DNA from 2 places in the Bacillus silvicola genome. Region 1 is predicted to be linked to the other one. Evidence: a T-box and tRNA genes for the amino acid it is inferred to sense, from the RefSeq annotation. Region 1 holds a T-box; the other holds one or more tRNA genes.
What was found. A T-box is a leader RNA that pairs with one kind of tRNA and senses whether it is charged. The one in region 1 lies ahead of ileS (isoleucine--tRNA ligase), so its partner is inferred to be a tRNA-Ile.
Positions count from the first base shown of each region.

Region 2: it has a tRNA-Ile gene. The T-box ahead of ileS (isoleucine--tRNA ligase) is inferred to sense a tRNA for this amino acid. The anticodon was not compared.

Region 1 covers NZ_JBNGVC010000001.1:277,477-287,074, forward strand. The annotation lists gene ileS (isoleucine--tRNA ligase) at 1-1,591, opposite strand, end outside; T-box leader at 1,646-1,884, opposite strand; gene ACP6L7_RS01410 (tetratricopeptide repeat protein) at 1,983-6,185, opposite strand; gene ACP6L7_RS01415 (endonuclease/exonuclease/phosphatase family protein) at 6,508-7,311, opposite strand; gene ACP6L7_RS01420 (methyltransferase domain-containing protein) at 7,305-8,183, opposite strand; gene ACP6L7_RS01425 (hypothetical protein) at 8,408-8,626, opposite strand; gene ACP6L7_RS01430 (DUF2085 domain-containing protein) at 8,656-8,985, opposite strand; gene argS (arginine--tRNA ligase) at 9,230-9,598, opposite strand, start outside.
Region 2 covers NZ_JBNGVC010000012.1:1,208,713-1,218,310, forward strand. The annotation lists gene ACP6L7_RS18230 (PstS family phosphate ABC transporter substrate-binding protein) at 1-710, opposite strand, end outside; gene ACP6L7_RS18235 (peptidoglycan D,D-transpeptidase FtsI family protein) at 1,079-3,211, opposite strand; gene ACP6L7_RS18240 (MFS transporter) at 3,321-4,598, opposite strand; gene sodA (superoxide dismutase [Mn]) at 4,720-5,331, opposite strand; tRNA gene ACP6L7_RS18250 (tRNA-Ile) at 5,556-5,629, opposite strand; gene ACP6L7_RS18255 (DUF1189 domain-containing protein) at 5,870-6,637, shown strand; gene ACP6L7_RS18260 (hypothetical protein) at 6,703-7,068, shown strand; gene ispG (flavodoxin-dependent (E)-4-hydroxy-3-methylbut-2-enyl-diphosphate synthase) at 7,234-8,337, shown strand; gene ACP6L7_RS18270 (Fur family transcriptional regulator) at 8,422-8,835, opposite strand; gene ACP6L7_RS18275 (metal ABC transporter permease) at 8,849-9,598, opposite strand, start outside.

The DNA.
Region 1 (9,598 bases):
GATAATGATATTGTGCAAACGGCATGGAGCCACTATCAAACCAAACATCGATTACTTCTGGTGTACGATTCATTGTACTTCCGCATTTTTCGCAGTAAACTTGCACTTCATCTACATATGGCTTATGCAATTCTAAATCTTCTGGTGTTTCTTTCGCACTATGCTTTCTTAATTCAGCAATGCTTTTCGGTGCGAATTGGTGGTCGCAGCTTTCACATTCCCATACGTTTAACGGTGTTCCCCAATATCTATTCCGGCTAATATTCCAGTCCACCATGTTTTCTAAAAACTTACCAAACCGTCCGTGCTTCATATGGTCTGGATACCACGTAACAGAATCATTATTTCGTAAAAATGTTTCTTTAATCTCAGTTGTTCGGATTAACCAGCTTTCTCCTGCATAATAAAGTAATGGTGAATCACAGCGCCAGCAATGCGGATAGCTATGTTCATATTTTTCTTTATGATATAGTAACCCTTCTTTCGCTAAATAACGAACGATATCAACGTCACAATCTTTTACAAACTTACCTTTAAGAAATGGTACTGCATCCGTATACTCACCTTTCTCATCTACAACATGTAAGAACGACAATCCTTCACTTTGAACGACTCTATAATCGTCCTCCCCATATGCTGGAGCGATATGAACGAGTCCTGTGCCACTATCTGCAGTTACAAAATCTGCTGCAATTACGTGGTACCCATTTGTAACTTCCTTCATCGGAAACGGTGCTGTATAAGATGTGTTTACTAATTCTTCGCCTTTATGAACGGATACTACTTCATAGTTTTCTTTTAATACTTCTTGTACACGCTCTTTCGCAACAATGTATACATATCCTTCTTGTTTCGCTTTAACGTATTCCATATTCGGATATACGGCAAGTGCAACATTCGCCGGAAGCGTCCACGGTGTTGTCGTCCATCCAAGGAAATATTCATTTTCACTATCTTTTACTTTAAACTTTACCGTTGCGCTTAAATCTTTAACCGTTTTGTACCCTTGTGCAACTTCATGTGAACTAAGCGATGTTTGACAGCTTGGACAGTATGGAGAAACTCTATGTCCTTTATATAACAAACCTTTTTCATGAATCGTCCCTAAAATATTCCATACACTTTCGATATATGGATTCTCTAGAGTAACGTATGGATCATCCATATCTACCCAATATCCAATGCTCTCCGTAAATTCACGCCACTGCTTCTCATATGTGAATACACTCTCTTTACACTTTTGAATAAATGGCTCAATGCCGTACTCTTCAATCTCATGCTTACCTGAAATACCAAGTTGTTTTTCAACGCCTAATTCTACAGGTAATCCATGTGTATCCCAGCCAGCTTTTCTTAACACTTTATATCCAGCCATCGTTTTATATCTTGCTACTAAATCTTTAATTGCCCGACCAAGTGCATGGCCGACGTGTGGTAAACCGTTCGCCGTTGGTGGTCCTTCATAAAACACAAACGATTGTGCGCCTTCTCTATTCTGAATTGATTGTTCAAAAATGCCCTGTTCGTTCCACTGCTTACGAATACGTGTTTCTCTCCCTACAGCTGACTCTTTTACATCTACTTTCTTCATCTACAATCACTCCTTTGAATGTTTTAAAAGCACACAAAAAACCCGTCCCTATGAAGTAGGGACGGGTTTACCCGCGTTACCACCCTAATTCTATTAGCTTTTCACTAATAGCACTTAGCAACGTACTAACATACGCGTTCTTTGTAACGGTAGACATCCGTCCGAGCTTACTTTATTCAGCCACGGCTCCTCGGAGATGATTTTCAAATAACGTCTGCACACCGGCTTTCAGCAATACACCGGCTCTCTGGAGAACAGCTCACTATTTTACTCTTTCTCGTCTTCAGATTTGTATACTTTATTAAAAGTTATTTTATGCCATTAGGCAATTAATTGTCAACTAATTCAAAATATATTTTTATTTATATCCTTTTTATCTATTTCTATACAATTACTTTTCAAATTCTCGTAATCCCGCTAAATCTTCATCTTCCTCTGCAAGTTCAGCAAAGAATCCCGTCTCATCTTCACGAAGCACAATTTCAAGTTCTTCTTTCGCCTCTTCATTTCTGTTTAATAATGCTAAGTAGCAAGCATGATCGTATCTTGCTAACAAGTGTGTAGCATCAATTTCTAATATATCACTTGTTATTTTTTCTGCTTTGGCAGTTCGCCCAGTTCTATGATACGAAGATGCTAAAGCAATAAGAATTGCCGTTTCATTTGGATGATGTACAGAAGCATCTTCTAATAAATGAATTGCATCCTCAAACCTCTCTTGACTTTGGTATATTTCTGCTAAAGTAAGGAACCCTCTACTTACAAACGATGTTTTCTCCGTTAATTGTAAACATATTTTTTCTGCTTTTCTTTCTTCCCCAGCTTTCAAGAATACTTGCGCTTGTAAAAGAAGCGTATCATAATCATCCGGTAGCTCTCGAACCATTTGTTTCGTTAATTCCAACGCATCTCGTAACATGCCTTCTTCTTCACACTCAATGAAAAGATTTACAAGTTGCTTCGCTACATCATAATCCCATTTATTTTCTAGCGACGTTTGCAATACTTCTATTGCTTCTTTATTCATTGCCGCATTCTCGTAAAATAGTGCAAATCGCTGCGCTGCCATACTATTTTTCGGATTTAATTTTAACGAGATTTCATATAAATCAATGATTGTAGTAATCATTGAAATTTCTTTCGCGCGATTTTTCATACGATAAAAAGCTCTCGTAAATATAGATTTTTTCGGCTGTTCATTTTGTTGACGTTCAATCCATCTTTCTGTAACCGCAGCTGCTGCATACATGAATGCCATACTTCTATCCGATTTTTTCACCTTTAATGTATGAAGAGAATCTCTTATGTGAGACAATTTTTTATGTTGTTCTACTGCTTTTATATATACATCAAATATACGTTCACTATCCATATTCTTTTGGATTACTTTCAGTGCAACCTCGATTGCTTTTGCATCTCTTTTTTTCACTAATACTTTTGCATAATGATATAGAACTTCTGTATGTCCCTCATCTAATTGTAGTGCTTCTTCAATTCGTACCTTTTCTTTATCTATTTCATTCATCGCTCCATACACATATGCAATCGCATCTAAGCGCCATATTTCAGGTACTTCGTCCGCTAGCTGTTCTAATTCCTTTAGCAACTCTTCCTGAAGATTTATTTCTACTGAAAGCTGTGCCAAATATTCCATATTTATATGCAATGGCTCTTCTTTCATCGCCTGAACCATATGACTTTGTTCTTTTAAACGATTTTCTTCTTTTTCATATATTTCTGCTAGTTGCAAATGTACACCCGGGAAGTTTTCATCAAGCTCTAAACATGTTTCATACGCTTGCTTTGCTTCTGTCAATTGTCCTAATGCCATAAGTGTTTCGCCAATTCGGTAATATGGCAATGTCGTTTTCTTTTGTTCGAGTGCCTTGTTGTAGCTCTTCATTGCCTGATCATATTGTCCAATAGATTCATATAAAATACCAGCATAACAACCGTATTCAATTACTTCCGTTTTTTCTTTTTGTAACGTTCTTAAAAACGCTATGCCTCGTTGCACGAAAGCTGTTTCCTTTATTCTATTTACATACTCTTCTAATACGTTCTCTATATTACTGTATAACTTTCGTATACCGTCCTCTAATTTAGAAAGTGCTGTTTTCAACTCAGCTTCATTCCCGCCTAACGCAATTTCAGCATCCCACAGCACCATACCAGCATTCATAAGGAAATCTTGATTGTCCTCAAATTGCTTATTGATACTAACAATATAATTTTTTGCATCCTCATATTGTTCCTTTGCCATGTATACTTGAATTAAACCAAAATGAGAATATACATCTTCATTATTTTCTTCTAAAGAGCGCTTATATATAGTTTCTGCTTCTTCAAGTTCATCATTTTGAAAATAAAAATCTCCTAAACGAACGTATAAAGACGCCTGATCTTCACAATTTCGAATTCCTTGTAATAAAATTTCCTTCGTACTTTTCTCATCATCCAAATCTGATTCATAGATTTCCGAAAGCTTCGTATATAAATAAGCTGCTGTTTTATCTAACTGAATTGCTACTTTAAGTCCTTTTACCGCTAAATACACTTTTCCTAAATGTTGAGCACATCTTGCACGTTCATACCAAATGTGTGCTTCATACTTATATTCTTTTAATAAATCATTAAAGAATATATATGCTTCTTCATATCGTTCTAAATCTATTAAAATTAAACCGTGATTTACAAGTGTAAACCTTTCTGGGCTACGTTCTATAGCTGTTAGAGAATACTCTATCCCCTTTTCGGATTGATCCATATACATGTATGATAATGCTAAGAAACTCCACGCAACTGGTTGGTCTGCATCCAGTTGTAATGACGAACGAAAACTAGCAATCGCTTCTGCATAATTATCTTGCTCAAAAGAATACCGCCCATTTATAAAATGATACAACGCTTGATTGCTTTTCTTCTCCACATTTTGAAGCATATGTCCTGCTTTTTCCATATCTTGCAGACGAATAAAACACTGTGCACTATGCAATTTCACAAAGTCAGAGCTCGGAAACTTTTCCATTAATTTTTCTATACAAAACTGAATAAACTCTTTATCTACTTCCGCATCTAAATGTTTAATCGTATATAACCAAGTGTTTGGATTTTCACTTGTTTCTTTTAAAAATAATACTAACTTTTCAATTCCCTCTTTATCTTGCTCAGCTAAATGATCAGTTAGAGAAAAAATTGATTTATAATAATTATGTTCTTCCTCATCCAAAAATGAAAGTTGTTCCATTCTATCTTTTGGTGTAAACGTAATAGCTAAACAATCTGTATAACGATATTTTTCTTGCAACTTATCATATTCCACAAGAATCGGTTCTAAGAAATTCGGATCTTGAATATAAAAAGCTTGCAGCACGTCGTCATAACCAGAAAGTACTTGTACATGGGAAGCGTGCTCAATATCTATACTTAATAAAACAGGAATACCTTGATCAAGTAATCTCTTATATTTTTCCACATTCCCTTGAAAATAACGATATTCGTAACCTTGCTCCTCTATATATGTAACTGTATCTGAAAACTTAGAACCTGTTACATCAAAAATATGTTGTGCTATTTCATCTTGCGTACGTTTTTCTCCCCATATCCCTAACATCATTTCTAAACTTGTCGGAACACAATAGTTATCCTTTTGTACAACCGGAACTATTGGTAAACGAACCTTTTTTCCATCAGGATTTTTTTCTATATGATGATATAGAGAATTTTTCAAACTCTTTTCACTTTTCAATAGTGCTTGCAAATCATGCATATTATTTATTTTATAAAATGCTTCTGCACGTAAATGTATAAAATAAGTTGTATATGCATGATGCGGAAGCATGTGATTGATTTTATCTATTACCGCTAACATTTCTTTATAGCGCTCTAAATCTAATAAATATTTTACTTTTTCAAAATAGAAATATGGTACTTGAGGGAACTTTGCAATCGCATCATTTATAAGTTGTAATGCTCGCTGCTGTTCACCTTTATATGCATATAATTGCGCCAATAAGTACGTAGCTAGCTCTTCACAATCTTTATGCTGCTGACCGGCTAAAAGTTGTTCCTCTGCCTTCTCCCACTCACCAGTCTGTATATATAAGTAACCCCATTTATCAAAAACTGCACGTGTACTATACTTTTCCGCCTTATGCATATAGGCATAGGCCTCTTCATTTCGCTTCATATCTAACAAACATCTAACTAACGTAAAATATGCTTTCGTTAAAACGTCCGCATCAGTTTCCTCTTCATTTACCTCTTCCAAAGAATCTTTTAATAATTGTTCCGCATCAAGGATTTTACGCTCATCAATTAACTCATCACAATATAAAGAGAGCGTTCTCATATTTGGGAATTTTTTATAAGTATAACGAATTAAAAAGGAGCTATATTGATGCATCAAACCTTCATCAGCAAGGCGAATTAATGTATCGAACTCTGTAAATGATGAAACGTTAGAAAGCCAGGTCTTCACGTATGATAACTTATTCGTTTCTTTTATATGTGCAATTTCATTATTTATCTCATGTAATCCATCTACAAATCTCTTTTCTTTCAAACAAACTTCTAATTGTTTAAAATCTAGCATGTATTCACCTCAAATAATTATTTATACTGCCATTTGCAAGCAGTATTCTAACCTACTTGCTTAGATTTTACACATCATATAGTATGCATTCAACTAAAACCTCATATAATGAACGATATTATTTAATATTATTCAAGTTTTTAACTAAATATCTTAAAAACGATACTTTTTCTCGTTATTTTGTTTAATTTGATGAAATAATGTATAATCTTTTTCTGGTAAATGAAATTATACAGACGATAATTGATATATATATCAATCGAATCTTTTATTATATCGGCGATTCTTAAAATATATCAGCGATTCAACAAGGTATATCGATTCACTCATCAAACTTTAAATCTACAAAAACACCGTAATGATCACTTGGAAATACGTGTGATGAAGTTAATGCTGAATCTCCAAATACAGCTACATTTTCTATATTTAGAGATTCAAACGAATCATTTTCTTGTATCAATATCCAATCATATCGTTCTTCTTTCTTTACATCCCCTATTAAATTTGTATTCTTTCCATAATCTAAAGTTGGCTGAGCCAAGGTGCAATCATGTTCTTCTTTAAACTGAGCTACATCTATCCATTGGTTATCTACTAAGTATTGATGAACACTCGAATCAGGATTGGCATTAAAATCACCACAAAGTACTTCATATGTACTAGTTTTACTTTTACTCTTAATCCAATTATGTACTGTGCTAATTTGTTCTTGCCTTATCAAAATTGACTTCCAATTCAAATGAACATTTGTTATTCCGAGTTTGTAATCTCGATATTTAAATATAATTCTAATTGCACAATAATTAGCTTCCTTTGCATCAGTTTCCCAAATAGCCTCTTCCATTAATATAGGAACCTTACTTAAAAAAGCTAATCCTTCATCTGGAGAATCTGGATATTCTTTAAATATACAAAATGGATAATTTACTTGCTCCGCAATATATTGTGCAACATTTGTCTTCTTTCCTTTATTATTAATACAACTCCGAACTTCTTGAATTGCTAATATATGAGGAGCAATATTTTGGACTTCTTCACAAATAGCCTCTAACCTTTCAGACCACAATGTTTCATGATTCCAAATATTAAAAGTAGCAATTTTCATTATATCGCTACTTTTTAACATTGTATTTCACCAAATGTAATTTTCATATTCGGAGCATATACTAAAGATGAATGCATATGAAATGCTTTAAAAAACCGTAGTTCCGCTTCATATTGAGCTAACGCTTCATCATATGTTAATCCTCTTACCATTAAACGTTCTATAAATTGCTGTTTATCACCTGGATTGCCCGCAATTCCCTCTTCTTTTAATGAATGATACAAACTATGTTTATCATTATGATGCATATTAGAATCTAAAAAGTTCACTTTATCACTTACTCTACACTCGATATTTTTCACACCTAATTCACTTAAATACATCGGTATTTTCATACCGATATTGCCATCGTTACCGTTTCTCTGTGTGTCCCTTTCAAATAACTTCTGCAAAACACCTAGCTGAATAATTTCCGATTGATTCTCTCCATCTAATACGTAAGAAGACATATTTGACATCCAATGTGGTTCAAAACAGATTATTTTACCACCTTCCTTAATTGAATGTATCATTTTCTCTAGCATCGTTTTTTGGGAACTCATATGTAATAAGAAAGCATGACAGACCGCAATATCGTTTTTATTTTTCAATTCAATTTCTGTAGCATTTCCTTCAATAAATTCTGATTCATATGGTAGTGTACGAAACAACTCTCTCGCTTCAGCTATTAATGCTTCCCCGCTATCAATGCCTGTATACTTTGATCCATTTGGAAGCAACGGCAACAAAACTAATCCTAAATAACCATATCCACAACCATAATCAACAATATGTACCGGCTCAGTAATCTTCCAAACTGTATTTACTAAAAAACTTAAATAATCGTCATTGTAATATAAATCTCTCGTATTTTTTAAATATGTTAGTTTACTGTTCCAATCATACTCTTCCAAAACCCACGCCTCCTTTTATATATAAAACTATAGTTCTCTATTTAATAAATGTATTCCTATGTGTCTAAAAATTTTAGAGATGTTTAATTTTAATTGAAACGTTAAATTGTACATGTTCTTTACTCTCCACCTATTTGACAAACTAATTTTGAAAAAATAAATAGGATTACATACCTGAAACGATATATAATCCTTTTCATAATAATATTGAAATAAACAGAAGTTTAGTTAGTACAATCACAATCTGAGCAATCGGTACAATCTATTACGTCACAATCTAAATTTCTCTTTTTTTTGCTTCTTTTTAAATAACAATATAGTAGCACCATAAATAATACGCAAATAACAAAAGCTATTGTGGCTTCTACATATTTTTCATGAATGATAAAACCAATTCCACTTCCACCTGATATAAAAATTAGAATTATGTAAATCCAGAACATGTAAGTAGCTACCTCCGTTGATATGTGGTTTAAGATGTAATCCATATAATACTAGATGCAATAAATAGTCCCATACCATTACCGCTTAATAAGCCGGTAGTTACTCTTAGCAAATTTGTGCTGCTTCTCCATTTCCACTTTTGGGTGAATCCATCAATTATTAATGGAATTTGGGCAAAAAAGGATAGCATTAATGAGAGACTAAACGAAGGTGTTATTAAAAAGTAAATTGGAAACATACAGAAACCAATTAACATACCCGTGCATCGCGCACATAAAGGCATGTATTTTTGTAATTTAAGAAAACTCCTTTCCGGTAGTCTATGACAAGGAATATGTAAAATGAAACCTCGAATCAATACGGACCATCCTCTCTACAAATATTTTAATTGATTTCGCAACAAAATTATAGAGTTCTTACACTTCACAGCGTATAACTCTATATAGATAAGAGTTTATTTAAGAAAATACAAAAAGACAAAACAGGATAATAATCGTCTGATTTGTCTTTTTGTTACTCTATATTACGCTTTAATTTGATCTGCAGTTTATTAGTAAAGTGATGTGAATATTTCTCTCTGCGCATAAGCACAAAATTATTATTTACATCTCCTCAGGTGCCTCCACCCCAAGTAAACGTAATCCTTCTTTTAATACAACCGTCACAGCGTAAGCTAATGCGAGTCTACTCTCTTTTTCTTCGTTCTCTTCTAAAATACGAACATTTCCATAATATTTATTGAACGCTTGTGCTACATCTAATACGTATTTTGAAATAATAGATGGCTCATTTTTGTTGAAGGCCGCTTCAATTACTTGCGGGAATTTGTTGAATAATTTTACTACACTCCAGCTATAATCATCTTTTAATTCAAAAGTACACGTTTCAAATTCTACACTTTCTTTTCTTAAAATAGAACAAGCACGCGCGTGTGTGTATTGTACATACGGTCCCGTTTCCCCTTCAAATTT
Region 2 (9,598 bases), on a different contig from region 1:
GTCTCTTTCGTTGGAAATACACCATTCACCTTTATTGCTTTCACCTTATCTTGGTTAGCCATATAATAAGCATATCCTACAAAAGCAATGGCATTTTTATCATTCATTACCCCTTGCATAATCACTTGATCGTCTTCAGACAAAGAGACCGTTTTTACAAGGCGACTATTTTGTAAGACAACATTTTGAAAATAATCATAAGTACCAGAGTCTACGCCTGGCGCATAAAATTTAATTTGTTCACGTGGCCATGATGAATGAATTTGCGACCATCGTTTTGAACTTCCATCTTCACCCCATAGTAGACGTAACTCGTCTATCGTTATATTGTTTACCCACGTATTTTGACGATTCACAACAATCGTAAGACCATCATAAGCAACCTCAAATGGCGTAAATTGAATGGAATTTTTCTTCATTGCATTTTCTTCTACACGCTTCATCACTCTCGAAGCATTGTTTATATCTACTTCTCCTTTACTGAAGCGATTAAATCCTCCTCCTGTCCCAGAAATGCTAATAGAAATTTTCACGTTTGGATGAGCCTTTGTATATTCTTCTGCTACTGCCTCTATAATAGGAAAAACCGTTGAGGATCCATCAACTCTCACTTCTCCCATTTCATTTGTAGCGAATGCAGTAGACATGTTATAAAAAAGAATACATGCCGATAATGTCAAAATCTTAATCGATACACTCATCCATTTCACGTGTTCTTCCTCCTAGAAGTAACCGGAAATAACAGGATTACAGATATAAGAATACTGCTAAACTATTAATTCGGTTTTAATTGTTTGTAAAAGTTTTGTAAAGTTCCACAAAAACAACTGTATACACAAACTTGATTTTCATTTTTGTACTTTAGATGCAGTAAATTTTCTAATCATCCATACAACTGCCATCTCCTAGTACATAAGACGAATTTAAAGCGTGTGCACCAATCTTGTTGTGTTCATCTTTTTTGAAACTACATGTTTCTTCAACATTTTACGCTTGTCCACATTTACTAAACCATATGCATAAAGCATAAAAAAAAGCACACTATCTTTTCAGATAGTGTGCTTTTTTTACAGCTTTTTTATTCATCATCTTGTGTATTACTTTTTTTCTCTTTTTCATCTTTTGGAGCTTCACCAGTTAATGCTTGTTTTTTCAAATCATAGTAAGCGTCCATAATTTCACGACCGATATATCCATTGATTCCTGTTTTATCATCATGTACCCATGGCACAACAACAGAAAATGCTACTTCAGGGTCTTCAAGTGGCGCATAACCTACTAATGTTAAGTTATATGTTTCAATACGCTCACCTTTTGCATTTCTACCAATCTCTTTATCTCCGCCATATACAGTTTGAGCTGTACCTGTTTTCCCAGCAGCTTTATATGGTGCGCCTGCAAAGTATTTCGTAGCTGTACCACCTGAATCGTTATACACTTGTCTAAATCCTTCTTGAACACGTTTAATTTGCGATTCAGGCATATCAACGCGATTTAATACTTTCGGTTCCATGGATTGAACAACTTTTCCAACTTCCTCTGGCTTCGCCGATGGCTCACGAATTTCCTTTACAACTTGAGGTTGCATACGATATCCACCATTTGCAATCGTCGAAATATATTGCGCTAATTGAAGAGGTGTATACGTATCATACTGTCCGATTGCTAAATCTAATAAGAAACCTGGTTGATTTCCTCTACCCATTTGACCAGCCGTTTCATTTGGTAAATCAATACCTGTTTTTACACCCAGCCCAAACTGACCAAAATAATAACGCATCGTATCAAATGCTTTTTGCGGGATATCTAAAGTACCGCCTCGTACGTATGGAACCCCTGCAATATTCATCGCAGTTTTAAACATATAAACGTTAGAAGACATTTTTAACGCTGTAAGGTCATTAATATACCCCATCGTTTTCCAAGATGACTTCGTAGGTGTCCCTTTTAATTTAATCGGTTCATCTAACAGTACGGATCCAGGTTGAATTGCACCAGTTTGATATCCCGTAAGTACTGTCGCACCTTTTACAGTTGAACCCATCGGATAAGAACTTGTCATCGTTCCTAATGCGAAATCTTTTACTTTCGTTTCGCCGCCCTCATTCACTAATTGTTTCCCCGCCATAGATAAAACCTCACCATTTTTCGGGTTCATCATTACAACGAATGCGCGGTCTAAAAGAGGTTCGCCCCCTTTAAATCTCATTAAGTTTTTCGCAAGAATTTCTTCTACGCGCTTTTGTAATTCCATATCGATTGTTAAATTCAGGTCGTTACCTCGTTGTCCTTGTGACACATTAATAGTTTCTAAAATATTACCATCTTTATCTGTAACATTTCTAACTTCAGCTTTTGTGCCATGTAAGCTATCTTCATATTGTTGCTCAAGGTAACTTTTTCCTACGCGATCGTTACGATTATAATCGCGAACAAGATAGTAATCTAATCGCTCTCTCGGTAACCCTTCATCAGAAGTCGTTACACCACCAAGTACACTTCGGAACATATCATCATACTTATATTTTCGTTCCCAGTCGACATTTGTATCTACACCTGGCAATTTCGCCAAATTTTCACTAATAATCGCGTATTCTTCTTCTGTTGCACCTTTTTTAACGATTTGCGGCGTCATTGCATATCCGCTTTCCATCTTACTTTTGATCGCCAATATTTCTAAATCTTTTGCTGACAGTTGATTAATCTCTTCTTCTGTTACACGATTTCGTTGACGTTCATCTAGTTCTTTATCGTCAATTTTATTCACTTTAAACTCTTCACGATCTTTTTTTGTGATTTTTGCCTCTGCTTCTTCTTTATGTAAAGCAAGCCAATAGTCTTTTTTATCGCGATCCGTTAACTTATCTGTCGGGACTTCAATTAAATCTGCTAACTTTTTCGCTGTTTCTAAGCGATCTGCTGCAGTTGATCCCTTCATTTTTGTAAATGTAATTGTACGAATAGGCTCATTATCTACGACCGCTTCTCCATTACGATCAAATATTTTCCCACGCGGTACAGGATTACTTATCGTTGAATTTTCTTTCTTCTCAACTTCATTTTTATATTCCTCACCACGAACAATTTGTACGTATCCAAGTCTTACAATAACCGCGGAGAACATTAAAAACACGCAAAAAAACAACACGTTTAACCGAAAGGGAACGTGGGTCTTTGTCTTTGTCTGGTTCTTTTTCTGCTTCTTGCTCATACAAACCCCCTCTACCAACAGCTATGTAATGTGAAAGGGACACCTTCATACAGGTGCCCTCACTGCTGTCTTACATCTTTTTCTATTCTAGCATAAAACACACGATAAGTTAACCTTCTGGTTCAGTTTGATTCTGTGTGGTTTCTTGTGCTACAACGCTGGTTTTGTTCACATTTCCCTCATCATATTTGACATTTTTAACCGCAAAATAAATAAGGAAATGTCCAGCTCCTAAAATACATAGTAAGAAAGGTAAGCTTTTTTCAGGTGGAAAGAATATAACAGCACATAAAAAACTTAAAATGGAACAAATTCTTCCAGCATTTAACCATAATTCCCTGACCACTACATATTCTACACGCCATTCTCTCGCCTGTTTTGCTCTACCAATTACATCGTATGTCATGGAGCCGTACGGAACGAGTAAAATGGGATATGCAACCGCAATACATGCTGCATAAATAAGTAATTTCGTATATGTAACATTGAAAATAACTAAAAATACAACCGCGTATAAAATAATACCACCGAGTAAAATTGCTTTTTTTCGCCATTCTTTCTTTAACATACGAGCAACTAAATAATAGCATACAAATGATACTGCAGAATTCACTAAACTATATTTCCCTAGTGCTAACTCGCTACCAGATGCTAAATAGACGTATACCGAAATAACGAAAATAAACGTTCCTTCTCTTAAACCTTGGAAGAAATGAGCGCGTGTAATTCTTCCCCAGTTTTCATCAACTCGCCGCTCTTTCAATACTTGTACAATTTCATAGCGCCCTTCACATTCTCTCTTTGATAAAAAAAAGCTTAAAACAACTGCAATCGCAAATAGCATTAACGAGAGGAAAAAAACGACAGTATAACCACTCCATTTTTCCATACGTGAAATTGTATATCCGGCTGCTATTGGCCCAATCATTCCAGAGAACGATGTAAGAAGTCCGAGAAAACCATTAAAAAAATCTCTTGTTTCTGGTTCTGTAATCTCAAAAGTCAACAAGTTAAATGCGAGCCAATAAAAACCATAACCAACTCCCAAAAGAGCTCCCATTAGTAAAATATAGTGAGAAGCACTTTTTCCCGCTACTAAAACGACGATAAAAAAAACAGCTAACGTGCCTACACCTATTCGTAATAAAATTGAACGATCAATACGTTTCGCTAATTTTCCGCCTACAAGAAATGTTAGGGGTTGCAATACCACGCTGGCCAAAGTATACAAGCCTAGATTCACATAATTTTGTGTTTGCTTCCATAAATAAATGTTTACAAACGTATTCGATAAAGAAATTGCGAGCGTGTATAAACCTCCTATAACGAGCAATAATACTAAATCACGATTCACTTCAACATCACCAATTACATGTTTCCACTTCATACACAACTCTCCTTTACTTCATGTTCTAGTCTTCCAAAGACAAGCTCAATTATGTAAAAGGAGAGCATAGAAAAAAGCTAAGAGAAAACTCCTAGCTTTTTTCTAGCTGTATTAACTTTAATTATTTTGCTTCTTGGTAAAGTTTTTCAGCAACGTTCCAATCTACAACGTTCCAGAATGCACCGATGTAGTCAGGACGACGGTTTTGGTAATTTAAGTAGTAAGCATGCTCCCAAACATCTAAACCGATAACTGGAGTTTTACCTTCAGTTAGAGGAGAATCTTGGTTTGGAGTGCTTGTTACTTCTAACTCACCATTGTTTACTACTAACCAAGCCCAACCAGAACCGAAGCGAGTTGCGCCAGCTTTTGCAAATTCTTCTTTGAATGTATCGAAGCTACCGAATTTCGCTTCAATCGCAGTTGCAAGTTCACCTACTGGTTGTCCTCCGCCGTTTGGAGATAGGATTGTCCAGAAGAATGTATGGTTAGCATGTCCGCCACCATTGTTACGTACTGCTGTACGGATTGCTTCAGGTACTTCGTTTAAGTTTGTTACTAATTCTTCAACGCTTTTGTCAGCTAATTCTGCATGACCTTCTAAAGCAGCGTTTAAGTTTGTAATATACGTGTTGTGATGTTTTGTATGATGGATGTTCATTGTTTCTTTATCAAAGTGAGGTTCTAAAGCATCATACGCATAAGGTAAATTTGGTAATTCGTGTTTTGCCATTGTTATATTCCTCCCGGTTTATGTATTGTCACTACATATGTGACATACAACTTCATTCTACCCTAATTGCCATAGGGTGCAAACAAATAAATCACATTGTCTTGCTATCATTAAAGTAGCAAAATTCCCACTTCTTTTCAATTAAAATGCTCATATATTCCGTAAAAAAAGCTTCCTTCTACAAGGAAGCTTCCTGCCGACATAATAAACATGCGAAATGGATATGGACCCTGTAGGACTCGAACCTACGACCGGACGGTTATGAGCCGTCTGCTCTAACCAGCTGAGCTAAGGGTCCACAATTATGTATGTAACATTAAAAATAACTAAATTCCCATCGGATATATCGTTTGAGAAATGTAAGATAAATTTACCATATACAAAAGAAAAGTGTCAATTGTATTTTTCTCTCCTAAAAGAAGAAAATTAAGTAAGAAGAAATTTAGTCCTCTCTACTATATGTAAATATAATATATCTTGAGCTTCTCTAGATTCGTACGTTACAATGAATTTATACATACATAAAGGAAGTGAATCTATGTCCATTTTTAAACAGCTAGCAAAAAGCGTATATTCGCCTAAAGATATGGCGCTTTTCCGTTTTCAAAAAATCGGTAAAACCATTTTGTATATTATACTTCTTTGCCTAATCACTACTATTCCAAGAACTTTCTTGTACGGTAGCGTTATCCAAGATGGTGTTAACATGGTAAATAAAGTGATTGAAAAAGATTTACCTGATTTCAAAATTGAAAATGGCGAACTAACAGCTGATATTGACCAACCTATCGAAAAAGAAGATGGAAATGCCCTTTTCGTATTTGATCCAAATTCAACAGACTTAGAAAAATATCAAAATAAAACAGGTTTATTCGTTTTAAAAGATAAAGTAGTCTCCATGGGAAATGGCCAAACACAAACATACTCTTATAATGATTTATTAGGTGCATCTCTTGAAAAGAAAGATTTACAAGATTTCATTTCGTTATTTGACAGTATTTATCCAATCTTACTATTCGTTATTGGGTTCTTACTGTACTTGTTCCAATTATTTATTACCTTTGTAGGAGTTACATTACTTGCCTTCATCGGTTCTGCAATGAGCGGTCAACGCAAATTATCTTATAAACAAGTTTGGACGTTAACTGCTTACAGCTACACAATTCCAACGATCTTCTTTATGGTTATGGATTTATTCAAAATAAACGTACCTGGAGCAACATTCATTTACATTGCAGTTGTTTTAATCGTTCTATACTTAACAATTAAAGAAGTTCCAAAACCAAAAGATAAACAAGAACTATAAAAAAATGCCTAAATAGGCATTTTTTTTTTGGACAAGCATATATTCCTAGCAAAGGAGTGAAGGATATGAAGAGATTAGGTGTACTCTTATTCGTGCTTGTCCTCGGCTATATATTTTATTACGACATTAAAATCGGTACTTTACCGATGTTAAGTTCATACAAAAAAACAACAGCTGCCGAAACGATAAAAAAAGAAAATGCAGATACAAAGCAAAATAACGAGAAAGAAACAGAAAAAGAAACGGATACAGCTTATAAAGCAATTGAAGTAAAAACTGGTGATACAGTCCTTTCTATTACAGAAGCGATCAATAAGAAAAAAATTCCTTCTATTGAAAAAGTAATTGATGATTTTAAACAATTAAATAAAAATACATCTGCTACAAAAATCCAAATTGGAAAGTCTTATAAATTCCCGTTATATCAATAAGCCATCACTTAATCCTTGTCAATTACATAAAGGCGCTGATACAATAGTAAAAGCGAAACCGAGTACTTTGGTTTCTATAGCCCTTTCTCACACATACTATCATTGATGTAAGGGACTAAAATAAGAAACTTCTTTTATAAGGAGAGCGATCTACTCGTGAATGAAATGACTCATCGTACAAAAACACGTCCAGTTAAAGTCGGTAATTTAACAATTGGCGGTAACAATGAATTAATTATACAAAGTATGACGACAACAAAAACACATGATGTTGAGGCTACAGTTGCTGAAATTAAACGTTTAGAAGAAGCAGGCTGTCAAGTCGTTCGTGTTGCTGTTCCAGACGAGCGCGCAGCAAATGCTATTGCTGATATTAAAAAACAAATCAACATTCCACTTGTTGCTGATATTCATTTTGATTATCGCCTTGCTTTAAAAGCAATAGAAGGTGGCATTGATAAAGTACGTATCAATCCAGGTAATATTGGACGTCGCCATAAAGTAGAAGCTGTTGTAAACGCAGCGAAAGAGCGCGGCATTCCAATCCGTATCGGCGTAAATGCAGGTTCATTAGAACGTCACATTTTAGAAAAATATGGATACCCAACTGCTGATGGTATGGTCGAGAGTGCACTGCACCATATTAAAATTTTAGAGGACTTAGATTTCCACGATATTATCGTATCAATGAAAGCCTCTGATGTTAACTTAGCAATTGAAGCATATGAAAAAGCCGCTCGCGCTTTTGATTATCCATTACATTTAGGTATTACAGAATCAGGAACTTTGTTTGCTGGAACTGTAAAAAGTGCTGCTGGTCTTGGAGCAATTTTAAATAAAGGTATCGGAAATACACTACGTATTTCTTTAAGTGCTGATCCAGTGGAAGAAGTAAAGGTTGCACGTGAACTATTAAAGTCATTCGGTCTTGCATCTAATGCCGCAACACTTATTTCTTGTCCAACTTGTGGTCGTATTGAAATTGACCTAATTAGCATCGCTAATGAAGTAGAAGAATATATCTCTACACTTCAAGTTCCAATTAAAGTTGCGGTACTTGGCTGCGCTGTAAACGGTCCTGGTGAAGCTCGTGAAGCTGACATCGGTATTGCTGGTGCACGCGGAGAAGGTTTATTATTCCGTAAAGGGCAAGTTGTTCGTAAGGTACCAGAAGAAACTATGGTAGAAGAACTGAAAAAAGAAATTGATGTAATCGCTGCTGAAATGGCTGCCGAACGAGAAAAAGAAAAAGAAAAACAAGAACAATAAAAAAGACGGTTGCCCACAATTTTTGTGAGCAACCTTTTTTACATTTAAATTAAAAACTCGTCAGTTAATAACCGACGAGTTCTCTCATTTTGCACATTTTGGACAACGACCATATATTTCGAACTTATGTCCCGTTACCTCATAACCTTTAAAATCTTTATTCATAAAATCCATTGGGCAAGAAGTGATTTCTTTCGTACCACCACAATCTAAACAAATAAAATGATGATGATGTTCCATAATAGAGCACGTAAAACGAAAATGTTTTTCACCATTTAATTCCGTTTGCTCTAAAACTCCAATTTCAGCGAATACCGTTAAGTTACGATAAATCGTATCGAAACTAAGTCCTGGATAATCATCCTTCATATGCTCTAAAACGTCTTTCGCAGTTAAATAACGATTATGTGCCGCGAATAGCCTTAGCATCTCTTCCCTTTTCCCCGTATGTTTATATCCTTTTTCCTTCATTAGGCGTAAAGCTTCTGTTAGATTCATACCTATCCCTACTTTATGCAGTTTTTTTCTTCTTCCATAAAATCGCACCGATTAAAATAAGAACCGCTATCATAACAATTGTACCACCTGGTGCTAGATCAAGTTGATACGAAGCAAACATTCCACCAATTACTGCAATTTCACCAAATAAAATAGAAAAGAAAATTGTTTGTTTAAATCCTTTTGCAATACGAATACTTGCTGCAACTGGTAACGTCATTAAAGATGATACGAGAAGAACACCTACAACCCGCATTGATACCGCAATTACAAGAGCAACTAATATAATGAAAATAAAGTGAATCCACTTTGCACTCAAACCGGTTGATACAGCGTATTCCTCATCAAATGATAGTAAAAACAACTCTTTGTATAATAAAACAATCGTTATAATTACTACAATTGCTACTATACCAATAATAATTAAATCCGCACTTGTCACAGCACTTACACTACCGAATAAATAACTAAATAAATCCGTATTGAATCCATTAGCAAGTGAAATGAAGATAACTCCAATCCCCATTCCTGCTGAAAGTATAATCGGAATTGCTAACTCTTGATAATGTTTATATACAGTACGTAATTTTTCAATTAGCAATGCTCCACCGATTGAAAAAAACATTCCCATATATAAGGGGTTTAAAAACCCACCGGTAAAGATTGTCTTTTCAAGTAATAAACTTGCTGCAATTCCCGATAACGTCACATGACTTAACGCATCTGCAATAAGCGACATACGACGAATTACAACGAACACGCC